2 regions of the Serratia sp. LTN-2 genome follow, and region 1 is predicted to be linked to the other one. Evidence: predicted binding sites of a transcription regulator. Region 1 holds the regulator's gene; the other holds the start of a gene.

Region 1 (12,945 bases):
ATCAAAGAAGGCAAGGTGGCCGACATGGAGCACTTGCCGAGCTACTTCGGCCAGGAGGTCAGCAAGCTGGTGAAGGCGCACGGCATCGACAGAATGCAGGCCTGGCAGGACGGCCTGAAAGACGCCGAGAGCGCGAAGTCGTTCGCCACCTCGCGCGTGGGCGTCAACTTCTGGGATACCTTGTACTGGGGCGGTTTCGACAGCGTCAACGATTGGGCCAATAAAGGGTATGAAGTGGTGGTCTCCAACCCGGACTACGTCTACATGGACTTCCCTTACGAGGTGAACCCGGACGAGCGCGGTTACTACTGGGGCACCCGCTTCAGCGACGAGCGCAAGGTGTTCAGCTTCGCGCCGGACAACATGCCGCAGAACGCGGAAACCTCGGTCGATCGCGACGGCAACCACTTCAACGCCAAGAGCGACAAGCCGTGGCCGGGAGCCTACGGGTTGTCCGCTCAGCTGTGGAGCGAAACCCAGCGCACCGATCCGCAGATGGAATACATGATCTTCCCGCGCGCGCTGTCGGTGGCCGAACGCGCCTGGCACCGCGCCGGTTGGGAGCAGGACTATCGCGCCGGCCGCGAATACAAAGGCGGGGAGACCCACTTTGTCGACACCAAGGCGCTGGAGAAAGACTGGCTGCGCTTCGCCAATATCCTGGGCCAGCGTGAACTGGCCAAGCTGGACAAAGGCGGCGTCGCTTATCGTCTGCCGGTGCCCGGCGCACGCGTAGCGGGCGGCAAGCTGGAGGCGAATATCGCGCTGCCGGGATTGGGCATCGAGTACTCCACCGACGGCGGCAAGCAGTGGCAGCGTTATGACGCCAAGGCCAAGCCGGCGGTATCGGGTGAGGTGCAGGTGCGTTCGGTCAGTCCGGACGGTAAACGTTACAGCCGCGCCGAGAAGGTCTAAGCCCGGCGCATCGGCCTGTCGTCATGGCGGCGGGCTGCTTAACGAAGGGGGAATGCGTCCGCCTCTGCGCGTGTCGGCGTGAAGCGGACGTGAAAGTGAGAGCAGTACGTGGAGTCGCAGTGCCGCTGCAATTGTAGTATTTCATGACATGATCTTTCCCCGGCTGGTCCGGGGATTTTTTTGCTCACCGTTCAGCAAGCATAAAAAAACCGCCTCAGGGTGAGGCGGTTTTTCATAGCCAGTCAGGCTTATTTCTTGTCGTGCAGCGTTTCGTCTTCGCGGCAGTCACCGGTTTCACAGTGGCCGTACAGGTACAGGCTGTGGTTGGTGAGCTTGATGCCGTGCTGCTTGGCGATATCACGCTGGCGCACTTCGATGGATTCGTCACTGAATTCGATCACTTTGCCGCAGTCCAGGCAAATCAGGTGATCGTGGTGATGCTGTTGGGTCAGTTCGAACACGGACTTGCCGCCTTCGAAATTGTGACGTGTCACAATGCCCGCATCGTCAAACTGGTTCAGTACGCGATAAACCGTTGCCAGGCCGATCTCTTCGCCCATATCAATCAGTTTTTTGTACAAATCTTCCGCACTGACGTGATGGCATTCCGGATTTTGCAGTACTTCCAGGATTTTGAGTCGCGGAAGCGTGACTTTTAAGCCGGCCTTCTTCAATGCGATGTTGTTGTCGGTCATGCGAATTCAGTCCTGTTACTATGCTAATCAAGTTGAGGCGTACTCGCCTGTGGCATCGGTCGGCACAAAGAGTTAATGCGTCTCATTATAGAACCGGTTGTACTAAATGGAAACCGCCGGTTGTTAACAAAGATATAATTGCACTATTGCATGTTTTGCATGCAACGCCTTGATGGGTGGGATAAACCGATAACTCAGTCTACCTTGACGGGGTGGGAAGTTACAAATCTGTAGCTTCTATCGCAGCAATCCCTGCTGCCGATGATGGCCCTGTGCGCACACTATGCACTTTACAGGGCCTTTGTTCAACCTTTCGCCAGTTGCGGCGTTTAGCCGACGATATCGGCCAGGCTCAGCTCTTCGACGATCTGTTTGACCCAGGCATCGACGCGCTCGTTGGTCAGCTCCGGCTGGCGGTCTTCGTCGATCGCGAGACCAATGAAGTGGTTGTCGTCCGCCAGGCCTTTGGAGGCCTCGAAGTGGTAGCCTTTGGTCGGCCAGTGGCCCACGATGGCCGCGCCGCGCGGTTCAATGATGTCGCGGATGGTGCCCATCGCGTCACAGAAGTATTCCGCGTAGTCTTCCTGGTCGCCGCAGCCGAACAGCGCCACCAGTTTGCCGTTGAAATCGACTTCTTCCAGCGTCGGGAAGAAATCATCCCAGTCACACTGCGCTTCACCGTAGTACCAGGTCGGGATACCCAGCAGCAGGATATCGAACCCTTCCAGGTCTTCTTTGCTGCTTTTAGCGATGTCGTGTACTTCAGAGACGTCGTCGCCAAACTGTTTCTGGAGAATTTTCTGGATCATTTTGGCAATGTTTTCGGTATTGCCAGTGTCGCTGCCAAAGAAAATGCCTACAGTAGCCATATCGCGTATAACCTTTAAATTCAAGTAATTGCATTACTCGATGCCAGCACTGCCGCCGCTGACGCCGATTAAAATGATGCCATGACAAGAGCCTTTCGCCACGGGGGCGGGCGCCGACAGGCGCAGTCTCTTGCCGGTAAATGCGTATCATGCCAGAAAGTGGCGCCGGGGTTTTATCGCATTTATGCGATGCCGGAGAATGAAGAAAAGCGTGGTCGATCCGGCGTTGTCCTTAACGCCGCGCCGCGCGTGCGGCCGAAGAGATCAATGTTCCGGCTGTTCTTCCGCCAGTTGCGCCAACAGCATCTGCTCGATGAGTTCGCTGCGGCTAATGTTGCGCTGTTCCGCCAGTTTGTTCAGGGCGTCCACCGCATCCGCGTTGATTTTCAGCTCTACGCGCCGCAATCCACGCACTTTATCGCGCCGTAACTGATTGCGCTTATTGATTCTAAGCTGTTCATCGCGGGAAAGCGGGTTGGTTTTCGGGCGCCCCGGACGGCGTTCATCTGCGAACAGATCCAGCGTCGTGCGATCCGTTTGTTCTTTTGCCATAGGTAGCGGTACTGCAAGGGAGTTTGCATCAAAAAGCGCTCGCACGCTTCCGGAGGCATCGGTTAACACACTTCGGGCCAATAAACCCTAACCCAAATTCACCCCCGAACCGGCGTTCGCGAACGCGCTGGCGCGGCGGCAAAATTATAGCGCGCCATATTACCCCAGCAGATGGAGCGGCGACAATGCCTAACTGCGGGCTAAACGCGCTAAGCCGTTATCTTTAGCGCGTTTTTTCGCCAGATGAGCGTATTTTTCAGGCTTCGTCGAGGAAACGGTGGATGGCGCGCAGCACCGCGTCCGGTTTTTCGGCGTGCACCCAATGGCCGGTGCCGGCGACGACATGGGCGCGAGCCTGCGGGAACTGGCGGGCGATGTCCGCACGATAGCTGTCCTGCACGTACGGCGACAGGCCGCCGCGAATGAACAGCGTCGGGTGCGGCCAGGCCGGCACGTCCTGCCAGCCGGTGATGTCTTCGTAGCGTTCGATCAGCACCGGCAGGTTGAAGCGCCATTCGCCATTGTGGAAGGACTTCAGCAGGAACTGGATCACGCCTTCTTCCTGCAGATAGTCGCGCATCAGCTGGGCGGCCGCCTGGCGTTGGGTGATGCCGGCGGCGCTGACGGCCTTCAGCGCGGCGAAGATCTCATCGTGGCGGCGAGTCTGGTAATCCACCGGCGCCACGTCGATGACGATCAGCTTAGCGATGCGCTCCGGCGCGATGGCGGTCAGCGCCATCGCCGCTTTACCGCCCATCGAATGGCCGATGACGATCGCTTTATCCAGCTGCAGTTCGTCGAGCAGCGCCAGCAGATCCTGCGCCATGGCGGGGTAGTTCATGTCGTCGGCGCGCGGGGAGAGGCCGTGGTTGCGCAGATCGACCTTGATCACGCTGTGCTGCTGGTGCAGATCGCGTGCCAGCACGCCCAGGTTGTCCAGATTGCCGAACAGCCCGTGGATCAGCAGCACCGGCAGCGCATCTGACTCGGCGGCCAGCAGTTGATAATGTAATTTCATGGCGAAGTTCATACTGAGAGAGATTCAGATTAGGGTATCATGATTGAATCGCACGATGAATCATGCGGAATTTTCGCGGCGCGGGCTTGGCAGTGCCGGCTATAGGTATTAGTCTGCATTTGCCGTCCGGAGGCACATTGTTGTGTTCGCTCCAGCGCTTTTAACCTTATAATCCCATGGCTTGAATGCAGGATCTGGCTTCAGGTTCTAAGTAGAAAAAACAGTATTGGATAAAGATGAAAACTATTGAAGTCGACGAAGAGCTTTACCGTTATATTGCCAGCCACACGCAACACATCGGTGAAAGCGCGTCCGATATTTTACGCCGCATGTTGAAATTCACCGCCGGTCAGCCGGTGCGCGCGTTGCCTGCCGCCAGTGCGTCGCAGTCCGTCGAGCTGGAAAAGGCGGCCCCGGCGCAGCGTCCGCGCGATCGCGTGCGCGCCATGCGCGAACTGCTGCTGTCGGATGAATACGCCGAGCAGAACAAAGCGGTCAACCGTTTCATGCTGGTGCTGTCCACGCTGTACACCCTCGATGCCGCCGGTTTCGCCGCTGCCACCGAGGCGTTGACCGGCCGTACCCGCACCTATTTCGCCGGCGATCAGCAGACCCTGCTGGCCAACGGCACGCACACCAAGCCGAAGCATGTACCGGGCACCCCTTACTGGGTGATCACCAATACCAATACCGGCCGCAAACGCAGCATGATCGAACACATCATGCAGGCCATGCAGTTCCCGGCGGAACTGATCGAGAAAGTTTGCGGTACCGTCTAATTTAGCGAACAGCCCGTCATGATGGCCGTGCGCGACATATTGCCCGGTCACCGACAGGGATGAGGGAGATATGTCGATGGCGAATAATCCACGTGCCGGGCAGCCCGCCCGCCAAAGCGATCTGATCAACGTAGCCCAGCTGACGTCGCAGTACTATGTGCTGCAACCGGAAGCCGGCAATCCCGCACATGCGGTGAAATTTGGCACCTCCGGCCACCGCGGCAGCGCGCAGCGCCACAGCTTCAACGAAGCGCACATCCTCGCCATCGCCCAGGCGATCGCTGAAGTTCGTCATCAGCAGGGCACCACCGGCCCATGCTATGTGGGCAAGGACACCCATGCGCTGTCCGAACCGGCCTTCATTTCCGTGCTGGAAGTGCTGACCGCCAACGGCGTCGATGTGATCGTGCAGGAAAACAACGGCTTCACGCCAACGCCGGCGGTATCGCACGCCATTCTGTGCCACAACCGCCGTGGCGGCGCGCAGGCCGACGGCATCGTCATTACGCCGTCCCATAACCCACCGGAAGACGGCGGCATCAAGTATAACCCGCCGAACGGCGGCCCGGCCGACACCAACCTGACGTCGGTGATCGAAAAGCGCGCCAACGACCTGCTGGCGCAGCAGTTGAAGGGCGTTCAGCGCCAGTCGCTGGACAAGGCCTGGAACAGCGGCCATCTGCACGCCAAAGATCTGGTGCAGCCTTATGTCGAAGGGCTGGTTGAGGTGGTCGACATGCCGGCCATCCAACGCGCCGGTCTGAAGCTGGGCGTGGATCCGCTCGGCGGTTCCGGCATCGCCTATTGGCAACGCGTGGCGGAGCACTACAAGCTGGATCTGACGCTGGTGAACGATTCCATCGATCAGACGTTCCGCTTTATGCACCTGGACCACGACGGCATCATCCGCATGGACTGTTCGTCCGAGTCGGCGATGGCCGGCCTGCTGGCGCTGCGCGACAAATTCGATCTGGCGTTCGCCAACGATCCGGATTACGACCGCCACGGCATCGTCACGCCGAAAGGCCTGATGAACCCGAACCACTATCTGGCGGTGGCCATCAACTACCTGTTCCAGCACCGCCCGCAGTGGGGCGCCGATGTCGCGGTAGGTAAAACGCTGGTGTCCAGCGCGATGATCGACCGCGTGGTGGCCGATCTGGGCCGCAAGCTGGTGGAAGTGCCGGTCGGCTTCAAGTGGTTCGTGGACGGCCTGTTCGACGGCAGCCTGGGCTTCGGCGGCGAAGAGAGCGCCGGGGCCTCGTTCCTGCGCTTCAACGGCCAACCTTGGTCGACCGACAAAGACGGCATTATCATGTGTCTGCTGGCGGCTGAAATCACCGCGGTAACCGGTGAAAATCCACAGCATCACTATGACGATCTGGCCAAGCGCTTCGGTGCGCCAAGCTACAACCGCATCCAGGCGCCGGCGACGGCGGCGCAAAAAGCGGCGCTGTCCAAGCTGTCGCCGGAGATGGTCAAGGCCAATACCCTGGCGGGCGACCCGATCACCGCGCGTCTGACTGCTGCGCCGGGCAACGGCGCTTCGATCGGCGGCCTGAAAGTGATGACCGACAACGGCTGGTTCGCGGCCCGTCCTTCCGGTACCGAAGAGGCATACAAGATCTACTGCGAGAGCTTCCTCGGGGCGGAACACCGCGAGAAAATCGAGCACGAAGCGGTCGAAATCGTCAGCGAAGTGCTGGCTTCCGCCAAATAATCGCTGTTCTTGTCTGATAAAAAGCGCTGTTTTTACAGCGCTTTTTTTATGCCTGTAATTTAGATATATCTTTTTCTCGGCGCAGGCTTGCGCATTTAGATATATCGATCTAGATTAGCGTTATCGACGCTGTTTAGATATATCTAAACAACCTCGTATTGATGTTCACTGTTAAAGCGAGGTATCACACCATGTTTCATCGATTAGGTTTGCACCGGCATCACCACCACCACCATGAATGCGAAGCAGGCGATGGCCGCCATCATCGCGGCGGGCGCCATCACTTCGGCGGCGACGGCGAAGAGCATGGCCGAGGCGGGCGCGGTGGCCGCGGCGGGCGTCATCGCCTGTTCGAACACGGCGATCTGCGCCTGGTACTGCTGGCGCTGGTGGCGCGCAAGCCCAGCCACGGGTACGAATTGATCAAAGCGATCGAAGAAGCCTCTTCCGGCCTGTACGTGCCGAGCCCGGGGGTGATTTACCCCACGCTGACGCTGCTGGAAGAGCAGGATTTTCTCGAACCGCTCACCACCGGCAACGGCCGCAAAAGCTACCGCATCACCACGGCGGGCGAGGGCGAGCTGCAAAAGCATCAACAGGTAGTTGAAGTCATTCTGGCGCGTCTGGCGGGCGCCGGCCGCGAGCATCATCGGCACGGCAACCTGGCGGAAGGCATTTACGACGCCATGAACCGTCTGCGCAGTCTGCTGCGCGGCAACGTGATGCGCGCCGATCTTACGCCGCAGCAGGTGGAGCGCATCAACGCCGCGCTGTTGACCGCCGTGGCGGCGATCGAAAGCGAAATGCAAATTCAACCCACGCAGCAGGAGAAGAACTGATGCCCGGCCACCGTTTTAACATTACCGTTGAAGCCCTGAGCGATCGCCAGGGCAACCCCGTCGAGAAAACACCGCTGAGTTTTGAGGTGACTAACCACGACGATATTCTCGAGATCGTCGAGCGCATCCGGGCGCGTGACGATCTGAACTTCGGCCCTGAACAGAGCGCGGCCTTCGCGGTAGGGTTGAAACTGTTCTCCGAAGTGATGATTGAAAACCGCAAACATCCGGTGTTCGCTCCGCTGCGCGAGGCGTTTAAAGAATTTATGGTTGGCTTGAAGAAGGGCCCGGCGGCGTAAAGGCGCGGCAAACCGCGCCCGTCGGGGTTAAGGCATGAAACGATAGCCGACGCCGGTTTCGGTCAGCAGATGTTTGGGCCGGGCCGGATCGGCTTCCAGCTTCTGCCGCAGATGGCCCATGTAGATGCGCAGGTAGTGGCTGTGTTCCACGTAGTTCGGCCCCCAGACATGGCTCAACAGCTGGCGTTGGGTAATCACCTTGCCAGCGTTGGCCAGCAGTTCCGCCAACAGGCGAAACTCTATCGGCGTCAGGTGCAGATCTTCGTCGTTGCGTAGCACCCGGCGGTTGACCAGATCGACGGTGATTTCCGAAAAGCTCACCAGCGGGCTTTCCTGCTGGCTGGCGGAGTGGCGGCGCAGCGCGACCCGCACCCGCGCCAACAGTTCGCCGATGCCGAACGGTTTGCTGAGATAGTCGTCGGCGCCGGCGTCCAGCGCGGCGATTTTGTCCTCTTCGGCGTTGCGCGCCGACAGCACGATCACCGGAATGGCGCTCCACTGCCGCAGATCGCGGATGTAGCTCAGCCCGTCGCCATCCGGTAAGCCCAAATCAAGGATGATCAGATCCGGTTTGCGCGTACCGGCCTCAATCAGCCCGCGTTGCAGGGTTTCACTTTCAAACACCCGCAGGCCTTCGCTCTCCAGCGCGGTGCGCACGAAGCGGCGGATCTCTTTTTCATCTTCAACAATCAGAATGTTGGTTGGCGTTATGCTCACGTTTCCCCTGCGTTGATTACAGATCGAAGGCATCGCCGTCGATCTCGGGCGGTTTTTCCAGCGGCAGCACGAAGCGGAAGCTGGCGCCGCCGTTGGCGCCGTTTTCCGCCCAGATGCGGCCATCATGTACTTCAATAATGGCACGGCAAATGGCTAACCCCAAGCCGACGCCGGGGATCGCCGACTCTTTATTGCCGCGTGAAAACTTGTCGAAAATCAGCTGCAGCTGATCGGCGGGGATGCCGGGGCCGTTATCCCAGACCTCGACTTCCAGCCACTCGGGCAGCGTGCGGGCGCGAATGCCGATGGTGGCCTCGGCGCCGGCGTATTTATTGGCGTTTTCCAACAGGTTGGTGAACACCCGTTCCAGCAGGCTGCCGTCGCAGTTGACCAGGATCTGTTCCGGCGGCAGCTCGACCACGATCGGATGCTGGCTGAGCAGCGGCTCCAGCATGTGCAGCGAGGCGCCGACGATCTCTTCCAGCGACTGCCACTCTTTACGCAGGCTGAAACCGCCGGATTGGATGCGCGCCATATCCAGCAGGTTGTTCACCAGCCGGGTGGTACTCAGCACCTGCTGGCGGATCTGACTGGCCTGGGTGGCGTGATTGGAACCTTCGGCCGCCAGGTCCAGCGTGAGAATTTCCGCCTGGCCGAACAGCACGGTCAGCGGCGTGCGCAGATCGTGCGACAGCGCCGCCAGCAGCGAGTTGCGCAGCTGTTCGCGTTCGGCGTCCAGCTTGGCTTCTTCGGCGCTGCGCGCCAGGTGCAGCCGCTCCAGCGCGCTGGCGATCAGCACCGCGAAAGTCTGCAGCAGCCGCTGCTGTTCCGGCACCATCAGCTGGCGCAGGTTGTTGGGCTCGATCGCCAGCAGGCCGAAGGTCTGCTTGGGGGTATTGAGCGGCAGCAGCTGATAAGGCACGCCGGGCAGGGTGTCGGTGCCGGCGCCGGCCGGCAACCCCTTGTCGAAGCTCCAGCGCGCGATGGCCTCGTCTACCGACAGCAGGCCGCCTTCTTCGCCGACCATTTGCTGCAGCCGGCCGTCCTCCTGCGGCAGCAGCAGTACGGTTTTCGCCTGGAAGCTGCTGGAGAGGAAGTGGCGGCTGGTATTGGCGATGTCGGCCACGGTCAGCGCGCGGCTCAGCCCGCGCGACATTTCGTACAGGTGGCGCGCCCGCTGCTCGCGGTAGCGCGCTACCCGGGCCTGATAACGCACCCCGGCGGTCAGGTTGCCGATGATGATGCCGACGGCGAGCATCACGCCGAAGGTCAATAGGTATTGCATATCGCTAACGGCGAACGACCATTCGGGCTGGACGAAGAACAGATCGAAACTGGCGACGTTGATCACCGCCGCCAGCACCGATGGCCAACGGCCGAAGAACAGCGCGACGATCGCCACGCCGAGCAAATAGACCATCACCAGGTTGGCCTGATCGAAGCCCGGCAGCAGCCACTGGGAGAGCAGGGTAATCAGCGCGCACAGCGCCACGGCGACCGCGCAACCGCGCAGCTGCATGCGCCATTTCTCGTTGAAGCCGCGGCCGTCGTGCTCTTTGCCCGGCGGCGGCTGCGCGTTGTCGCTTTCCAGCGCGACGATCACCAGATCGAGATCCGGGCCCAGCCGGCCGAGGCGATCGGCGAAGCTGCCGCGCAGCTTCCAGCGTTGCTCGCTGCGGCGGCCGATGATGATTTTGCCGAGGTTATGCTCGCGGGCGTAGCGCAGCACTGCCCGCTCTTCGGACGGATCGGCCAGGGTGGCGGTTTCAGCGCCCAGCTCCTGCGCCAACCGCAGCGCGCGCAGAATGGCGCGGCGCTGGTTTTCCGGCAGCCGGTGCAGCTTGGGGGTTTCCACATAGACTGCATGCCAGTGGCAGCCTAGCCGCGCAGCCAGCCGGGCGGCGATGCGTACCAGCTTTTCGTTGCCGCTGTTGTGGCCGACGCACAGCAGAATGCTGTCGCGGGTGTGCCACACTTTCTCGCGCCCTTGCGTATCGCGAAACTCGCGCATCTGGTCATCGACCCGATCGGCGGTGCGACGCAGTGCCAGCTCGCGCAGGGCGATCAGGTTGCCTTTACGGAAGAAATGCTCGATGGCGCGCTCGGCCTGGCCGGGAATGTACACTTTGCCTTCGTGCAGCCGCCGGCGCAGATCGTCCGGCGGCAGATCGACCAGCACCACTTCGCTGGCCTCGTCAAACACGTGGTCAGGCACCGTTTCGCGCACCCGCACGCCGGTCACGCCGCCCACCACGTCGTTAAGGCTTTCCAGATGTTGTACGTTGACGGTCGTCAGCACGTCGATGCCGGCGTCCAGCAGCTCTTCCACATCCTGCCAGCGTTTGGGGTGACGCGAGCCGTGGGCGTTGCTGTGCGCCAGTTCGTCCATCAGGATCAGCGCCGGGTGGCGCGCCAGCGCGGCGTCGAGATCGAATTCATGCACCAGTCGGCCGCGATGCTGAATGCGTTTTTGCGGCAGCAGCGCCAGGCCGTCGAGCAGGGCGGCGGTCTCGCTGCGGCCGTGGGTTTCCACCACGCCGACCAGCACGTCCAGCCCCTGAGCGCGTAAGCGCTGGGCCTCCTGCAGCATGGCGTAGGTTTTACCCACGCCGGCGCAGGCGCCGAAGAATACCTTCAACCGTCCGCGCGGTTTTTCATTGGCCAGCGCCAGCAGGCTGTCGGGATCGGGACGCTGCTGTTCTTCTTCGACCATGACAATTCCTTGTGTTACCAAGCAAAAAGGGGTTCGGCACGCCGAACCCTATCACTATGCTGAATCCGACGCGTTACTTCAACGCATCCAGCGCCAGGTTCAGCTTCAGTACGTTGACCACCGATTCTCCCATGAAGTTGGGCGTGGCCCGATCGACGTTGTCGTCGATCAGTTTGGCGACCTGCTCCGGCGGCAGATGGCGCGCCGCCGCGACCCGCGCCAGCTGATACTGTGCGGCGGCGATCGAAATCTGCGGATCCAACCCGCTGCCGGAGGCGGTCAGCAGATCCACTGGGATCGGGCCGCTCATCGCCGGATTGGCCTGGCGCAGCTGCGCCGCGCGTTCGGCGATAGCCTTATCCAGCGCCGGGTTGGTGGCCGCCAGGTTGCTGCCGGCAGAGGCCAGTGGATTATAGGCCGAATCACCGGTGGCCGAAGGACGGCCCCAGAAATAGTCGGCGCGCGTGAAGTTCTGGCCGATCAGCGCGGAGCCGACCGCCTTGTCATCCCGGTACAGCAGCGAACCGTTGGCCGCGCCCGGAAACAGCAGCTGCGCCAGCCCGGTGGTCAGCAGCGGATAGGCGATGCCGGTGATCAGCGTCAGCAGGATCAGCATCACCAGCGCAGGTCGTAAATACATCATGTTCATTTCCCTCAATGGTTAACCGGCGACGTGCAGCGCGACCAGGATCAGGTCGATCAGTTTGATGCCGATGAACGGCACCAGCAGACCGCCGACCCCATACAACCACAGGTTGCGGCGCAGCAGGGCCGCGGCGCTCATCGGTTTGTAGCTCACCCCTTTCAGCGCCAGCGGGATCAGGAACACGATCACCAGAGCGTTGAAGATCACCGCCGACATGATGGCGGAGGCGGGAGAGTGCAGGTGCATCACGTTCAGCGCGTTCAGCTGCGGATAGGTGGCCGCGAACGCCGCCGGAATGATGGCGAAGTATTTGGCCACGTCGTTGGCGATGCTGAAGGTGGTCAGCGAGCCGCGTGTCATCAGCATTTGCTTGCCGATGTGTACCACTTCGATCAGCTTGGTCGGGTTGGAATCCAGATCGACCATGTTGCCCGCCTCTTTGGCGGCCTGGGTGCCGGAGTTCATCGCCACCGCCACATCGGCCTGCGCCAGCGCCGGGGCGTCGTTGGTGCCGTCGCCGGTCATCGCCACCAGGCGGCCCTCCGCCTGATACTGGCGGATCAGCGCCAGCTTGGCTTCCGGCGTGGCTTCCGACAGGAAGTCATCCACCCCGGCTTCGGCGGCGATCGCCGCTGCGGTCAGCGGGTTATCGCCGGTGATCATCACCGTTTTGATGCCCATCTTGCGCAGCTCATTGAAGCGCTCCTTGATGCCGCCCTTGACGATATCCTTCAACGCCACCACGCCCAGCACCCGTGCGCCTTCCGCCACCACCAGCGGCGTGCCGCCGGTGCGGGCCACGCTTTCCACCAGATCGTCCACCGCCCGCGGGAAGTGCCCCTGATTGGATTCGACGTGGCGGCGAATGGCGTCCACTGCGCCTTTGCGGATCATGCGCTCCTGCACGTTGACGCCGCTCATGCGGGTCTGGGCGGAGAAGGGCACGAAGGTGGCATTCAGCGCCTGCAGATCGCGTTCGCGCAGGTTAAAACGCTGTTTGGCCAGCACCACGATGCTGCGGCCTTCCGGCGTTTCGTCCGCCAGCGAGGCCAGTTGCGCGGCGTCCGCCAGTTCCTGTTCTTTCACGCCCGGCGCCGGCAAAAACTCTGAGGCCTGACGGTTGCCCAGCGTGATGGTGCCGGTTTTATCCAGCAGCAGCACGTCCACGTCGCCGGCGGCTTCC
Region 2 (5,255 bases), on a different contig from region 1:
GCCATTGTCGTCGATGGCGGTGGATGGCGTGAAGGAACGGCTGTAGTTGCCGTACAGCGACAGGCTCGGCGTCAACTTAAACACCAGTCCCGCCTGCGGCAAAAACTGGTCATATTTGTCATTGAGCGTATTTTTCGGCTGCCGGAAACCGTTGCTGTTGTTCTGATAATACGACTGATAGCGCGCGCCCAGCACCGCGATCCAGCGCTCGGTGAGATGGATGCTGTCCTTGGCGTACAGAGAACGGCTGAACAGCGTGGCGCGTAGATTGCTCGCCGCGTCGCTGTAGGTCGTACTGTCAGTGACAGGCGTTTCGCCATAGGTCGGATCGTACATGTTGAAGGTCTTCGACACCTTGCCGCGATAGGAATACGCCTTATAGGTCTGGTTTTTCTCGTAGTCCACGCCCAGCAGCAGGTCATGCTGCATGCCGAATACCTCCGGCGAGCCGGTCAGATCCCACGAGTAGTAGTGGGTCTGGTGATTAAAGCCTCGGTTGGCGTCGGCGCGGCGCGAAACGATGCCGGTCGTGGTGTCGACGGCGGTGGCGCGCACTTCGTTACTGTCGTAACGGCGCTGCAGCCACGCGTAGTTGACACGGGTGGTCCAGATCGGGTCCAGCGCGTATTCATAATGGGCGCTCAGGCGTTTGTTTTTGCCCCAGGCGCGGTTGGCGTAATCATCAAGCCGGCGGTTGTAGGGCACATCGACCGGTTTACCGTCGATAAATGCGGTGCCGCGATCGTAAGGAATGTCGTACTTATATTCGCTGTAGGCGATGTTAAAGGAGGCTTTGTCGCCGAACCAACTGAGCGAGGGGGCGAGCAGCGTGTGTTCGTCGCTGCCGAAGTTGCGCCAGTAATCCGCGTGCTGACGTTCGGCGATCAGGCGAAAGGCGAAGCCGCCGCCCAGCGGGCCGGTGACATCGACACTGTCGCTGCCGCCGCCAAAGCTGTTGGTGGCGCCGCTGATGCGGGTGTTCCAGTCATACTGCGGTTTTTTACCGATCAGATTGATGATGCCGCCAGGGCTGAGGATACCGTAAAGCAGTGAAGCGGAGCCTTTCAGCACCTCGACGCGTTCGGTGGTGGCGTCCATGCTCAACCCCTGGTTGCTGCGTACGCCGTCGATGAACACCGAACCGTCGGAGTTGACCCCAAAACCGCGTTTGACAAAGCCGTCCTCGGTGCCGCCGAGTGTGTTGCCCTGGGTGACGCCGCTGACGAACTTCATCGCGTCATTGACGCTTTTGACCTGGAAGTCGTCAATCACCTGAGAGGTGACAACGCTGATCGATTGCGGCACCTCGGCGATCGGCGCTGCGGTTTTGCTGCCGGTCGAAGCGGTATCGGCGCTATAGCTGCCGGCAGGCAGCGGGGCGGCGGTTACTGTGATGGACTCCTCCGATTTAGCGTCGGTCACGGCGGCGATCGTCAGGGCGGGAAACAGGCCGGCAAACAGGGGCAGCGTACGCAGAATGGGATTTTTTTTGCTTTTGTAGGGGTGGCGAAGAACTGACTGGCGCATATCATTCCATGGTAAAATAATAAATAGTAACGATTATCATTATAATTATCATTTGATGAAATTAGATAGAGGAAGTTGGCGCCCTTCGCGCATTGCAAGATTTTATTTTGCCATCAGTGAAAAGCATGGCGGTTTTGCCGGTATAAATTCGCCGGATTGGCCACAAAGATCGAGGTGACGGCAGCGTTTCGGCAGTTTCTGCGTCTGGTAGCTGGTTGCCGTCAATATATTGATACACAAATATATTTTCCCTTGATGAATAAACAGATGCCCGCGCTGGCAAAACTGGCAATAATAGCCGGGTCGGCCGTGTGTGTTCTCCTTGTTCGACGGTTGTGACGCGAAAAGACTGTCACTTTACGCTAGCGAAAGTCTCTGGATCCAAGATGCAAACCATCCCGTTGTCCGATACCCGTAAAATCTGGCCCGCGACCCTCATCTTTTTGCTGGTGTTTGCGCTGTGCCTGCTGGGTATCGTGAGCCGTCCCGGCAGCTTTCTGGCGATATTCTGGCCGGTAAACGCCGTGCTGCTGGCCGTTTTGGTGCGCCGCCCGCAGTGGGCCACCTGCGCCGGCTGGGGCATGGCGGTGCTGGGCTATCTGGCGGCGGACCTGTTGACCGGCAGTTCGCTGGAAAAGGCGCTGCTGTTGAATGCCGCCAATCTTTCCGGCGTGGTGGCAGGGTATTGGCTGTTCATGCGGCTGTCGGCACCGGCGCGCATGTTGCAGCGCGGCGCCTCCAGCATGTATCTGTTCGGCATCTGCCTGGCCGCCGCTGCCGTCACCGGCGTGGCGGGCGCCGTCGCCTCTCAGTGGCTGTTCGGCAGACCCTATTTGACCTCCCTGGCGCTGTGGTTCTCGTCCGAATTCACCAATTACGTCACGCTGATGCCGTTCATTCTGGTGTTTCCCATCGATTGGCGACATCGCCTGCGCGCGGCTTGCGCCATGCTGATGCAGCGCAGCCAATGGCCGCAGGCGGGGCAAAAACTTGCGGTGTTGGCGCTGCTGGCGCTGGCGGCGGTTTGCAGCGTGCTGATCGGCGGGCCCGGCGCGGTGATCTTTCCAATGCCGGTGCTGCTGTGGCTGGCGATGTCCTTTTCACTGTTCAGCACCATGATCGCGGTGCTGGTTTACGTGCTGTGGTGCCATCTGGCGATCGATTTCGGGCTGTTGAGCACGACGCTCGATATGAAGGTGTTGCAGAACGCGGTGTCGATGCGTTTGGGCATTGCGCTGTTGGCGCTGGGGCCGATCGCCGTCGCCAGCATGAACTATGCGCGCAATGCGCTGTTGCGCACCCTGGAGCATGTGGCGAATCACGACGCCTTGACGCATGTGTTGACGCGCAATGCGTTTATGCAGCGCGGCGAACGGGTGATTGACCAAAAAGGCGAGCTGGTTTGCGTCATGATGCTCGATATCGACTATTTCAAATCGATTAATGACCGTTTCGGCCACGCCGGCGGCGATCAGGCGCTGATGGCTTTTACCCGCGCGATCGCCGCCGATCTGAGCGTCAATGATCTGTTTGGCCGCATGGGTGGCGAAGAGTTTGCCATCGTCTCGACGCTCGGCCAGCCTCAGCAGGGATTGCAGCTGGCCGAACGGCTGCGGCAACGCATCGAAGCGGAGTCGATCACCATGCCGGCCGGCCATCCGCTGCAGATCACCGTCAGCATCGGCATGGTGACCTGTACGGGCGGTTCCGGCCATAGCCTGGCGGATCTGCTGAAACTGGCGGATCTGGCGGTATACAAAGCAAAAAATGCCGGCCGCAACCGGGTCGCCACGCCTGAGTCTTACCCGCCGCCGGCCCCCGGCCGCTAACTTGCGATCCGCGCAGCGCCCCCGCCGTCTAAACTGGTAGGGGGTGCAGGCAACTCCGCCTGCGTTAAACCGACTGTCCTTAAACAGACAAGAGGATGCCAGGATGAAATACATCGACGGGTTTGTGGTGGCGGTGCCGGCCGCCAACAAGGAGGCGTATCACCGGTTGGCGGCTGCAACGGTGCCATTGTTCAAAGAGTTTGGCGCCACGCGCATCGTGGAGTGTTGGGGTGATGATGTGCCCGACGGCAAACTGACCGACTTTCGCGGCGCGGTGAAGGCGCAGGAAGGCGAAGTGGTGGTGTTCAGCTGGATCGAGTATCCCTCCAAGGCGGTGCGCGACGCCGCCAACGAGAAAATGATGAGCGATCCGCGCATGAAGGCGCTGGGCGAGATGCCGTTTGACGGCAAGCGCATGATCTTTGGCGGGTTCGCGCCAATCCTTGATGAGTGAAGGAGGCGCAGATGGCCAGAATTACGCAACATCTGTGGTTTGAAAAAGACATGGAGGCGGCGCTGAACTGCTATGTCGCGCTGATTCCCGGTTCGTCCGTGAACTGGTTTTCCGATCTGCCGGCGGATACGCCGAGCGGCCCGGCCGGCAGCGTGAAGCTGGCCTCCTTCACCCTGGGCGACCAGCGCTACGCGGCGATCGAAGCCGGGCCGCTGGATCCGTTCAACCACAGTTTCTCCGTGATGGTGGAGTGCGACGATCAGGCGGAGGTCGACCGGCTGTGGGATACGCTGAGCGAAGGCGGCGAGGCGGAGCAGTGCGGTTGGTTGCGCGATCGTTGGGGGCTGTGCTGGCAGATTGTGCCGCGGCGTCTGACGGAGTTGATGAACGACCCTGACGCCGCCCGCGTGCGGCGGGTGACGGAAGCGATGCTATTGATGGGCAAAATCGACATCGCCGGCCTGGAAGCGGCAGCGCGAGACTAGCGGCAAGATCGAGAAGGAGAGAGCGGATGCACCGAGAGCGGCACAGTATTGAGCGCATCGGCTGGCTGCGGGCGGCGGTGCTCGGCGCCAACGACGGCATTGTCTCAACGGCCAGCCTGCTGCTGGGCGTGGCGGCGGCCAGCGCCTCGCATTCCGCGTTGATGATCGCCGGCGTCGCCGGGTGGGTGGCGGGCGCGATGTCGATGGCCACCGGCGAGTATGTGTCGGTATCGTCGCAGGCGGATACCGAAAAGGCTGCCCTGGCTGAGGAGCAGGCGGAGCTGCTTGAAGACTACCCGGGGGAGTTTCGTGAACTGACGTCAATCTACGTGCATCGCGGCCTGGATCCGGCGCTGGCCCGGCAGGTAGCGGAAAAGCTGATGGCGCACGATGCGCTGGAGGCGCATGCGCGCGACGAGCTGGGCATTTCCTCCGCCACGCGCGCCCGGCCGCTGCAGGCGGCGTTAGCGTCGGCGCTGAGTTTCTCCCTCGGCGCGCTGTTGCCGCTACTGGTGGCGCTGTGGGCGCCGCTCGACTGGACGCGGCCGGCGCTGGTGGTCTCGGCGCTGATTTCCCTCGGCGTGCTCGGCGGCATCGCCGCAAAAACCGGCGGTGCGCCGATCTTGCCGGGCATCGCGCGCATCCTCATCTGGAGCGCCCTGGCGATGGCGGTCTCCTCCGGCGTCGGCATGTTGTTTGGCGTCGCCGCCGGCTAGCGCCGGGTTTGCATCAATCTGTTGCATCTCAAGCGCAGAATTTATCATTTGTCAGCCGCCGGCGTTCGCGGCATGGTGACGGCAATGCCAACTCAGTCAGGGACACTTATGCACCAATCACAGATTCAACCGTGGATCGCGCAGCATCCGCTGCTGCAACGCATGGTTGCTCTTGAGCCGATCACTTGGTTCAATCCGCGTGCGACCACGCTGGCCGCAGGGCTGCCTCATGTCGGGCTGAGCG

What was found. Region 1 encodes Fur, which represses iron uptake genes when iron is present. Its sites were predicted from a motif close to ATAATAATGAGAACNACTATCAA; they were not measured.
Region 2: AC6BYQ_RS00860 (TonB-dependent siderophore receptor) is a predicted target of Fur. The motif match lies at 1,557-1,579, and genes of this name have one in related genera.

What each region holds. Positions count from the first base shown of each region.
Region 1 covers NZ_JCAXDO010000004.1:354,713-367,657, forward strand. The annotation lists gene AC6BYQ_RS11600 (beta-N-acetylhexosaminidase) at 1-915, shown strand, start outside; gene fur (ferric iron uptake transcriptional regulator) at 1,164-1,610, opposite strand; gene fldA (flavodoxin FldA) at 1,940-2,479, opposite strand; gene ybfE (LexA regulated protein) at 2,744-3,031, opposite strand; gene ybfF (esterase) at 3,288-4,061, opposite strand; gene seqA (replication initiation negative regulator SeqA) at 4,286-4,828, shown strand; gene pgm (phosphoglucomutase (alpha-D-glucose-1,6-bisphosphate-dependent)) at 4,905-6,548, shown strand; gene AC6BYQ_RS11635 (PadR family transcriptional regulator) at 6,740-7,387, shown strand; gene AC6BYQ_RS11640 (DUF3861 domain-containing protein) at 7,387-7,686, shown strand; gene kdpE (two-component system response regulator KdpE) at 7,714-8,403, opposite strand; gene kdpD (two-component system sensor histidine kinase KdpD) at 8,420-11,116, opposite strand; gene kdpC (potassium-transporting ATPase subunit KdpC) at 11,190-11,759, opposite strand; gene kdpB (potassium-transporting ATPase subunit KdpB) at 11,778-12,945, opposite strand, start outside.
Region 2 covers NZ_JCAXDO010000001.1:183,000-188,254, reverse strand. The annotation lists gene AC6BYQ_RS00860 (TonB-dependent siderophore receptor) at 1-1,527, opposite strand, end outside; gene AC6BYQ_RS00855 (GGDEF domain-containing protein) at 1,914-3,356, shown strand; gene AC6BYQ_RS00850 (DUF1428 domain-containing protein) at 3,460-3,810, shown strand; gene AC6BYQ_RS00845 (VOC family protein) at 3,822-4,295, shown strand; gene AC6BYQ_RS00840 (VIT1/CCC1 transporter family protein) at 4,322-5,011, shown strand; gene dsdA (D-serine ammonia-lyase) at 5,120-5,255, shown strand, end outside.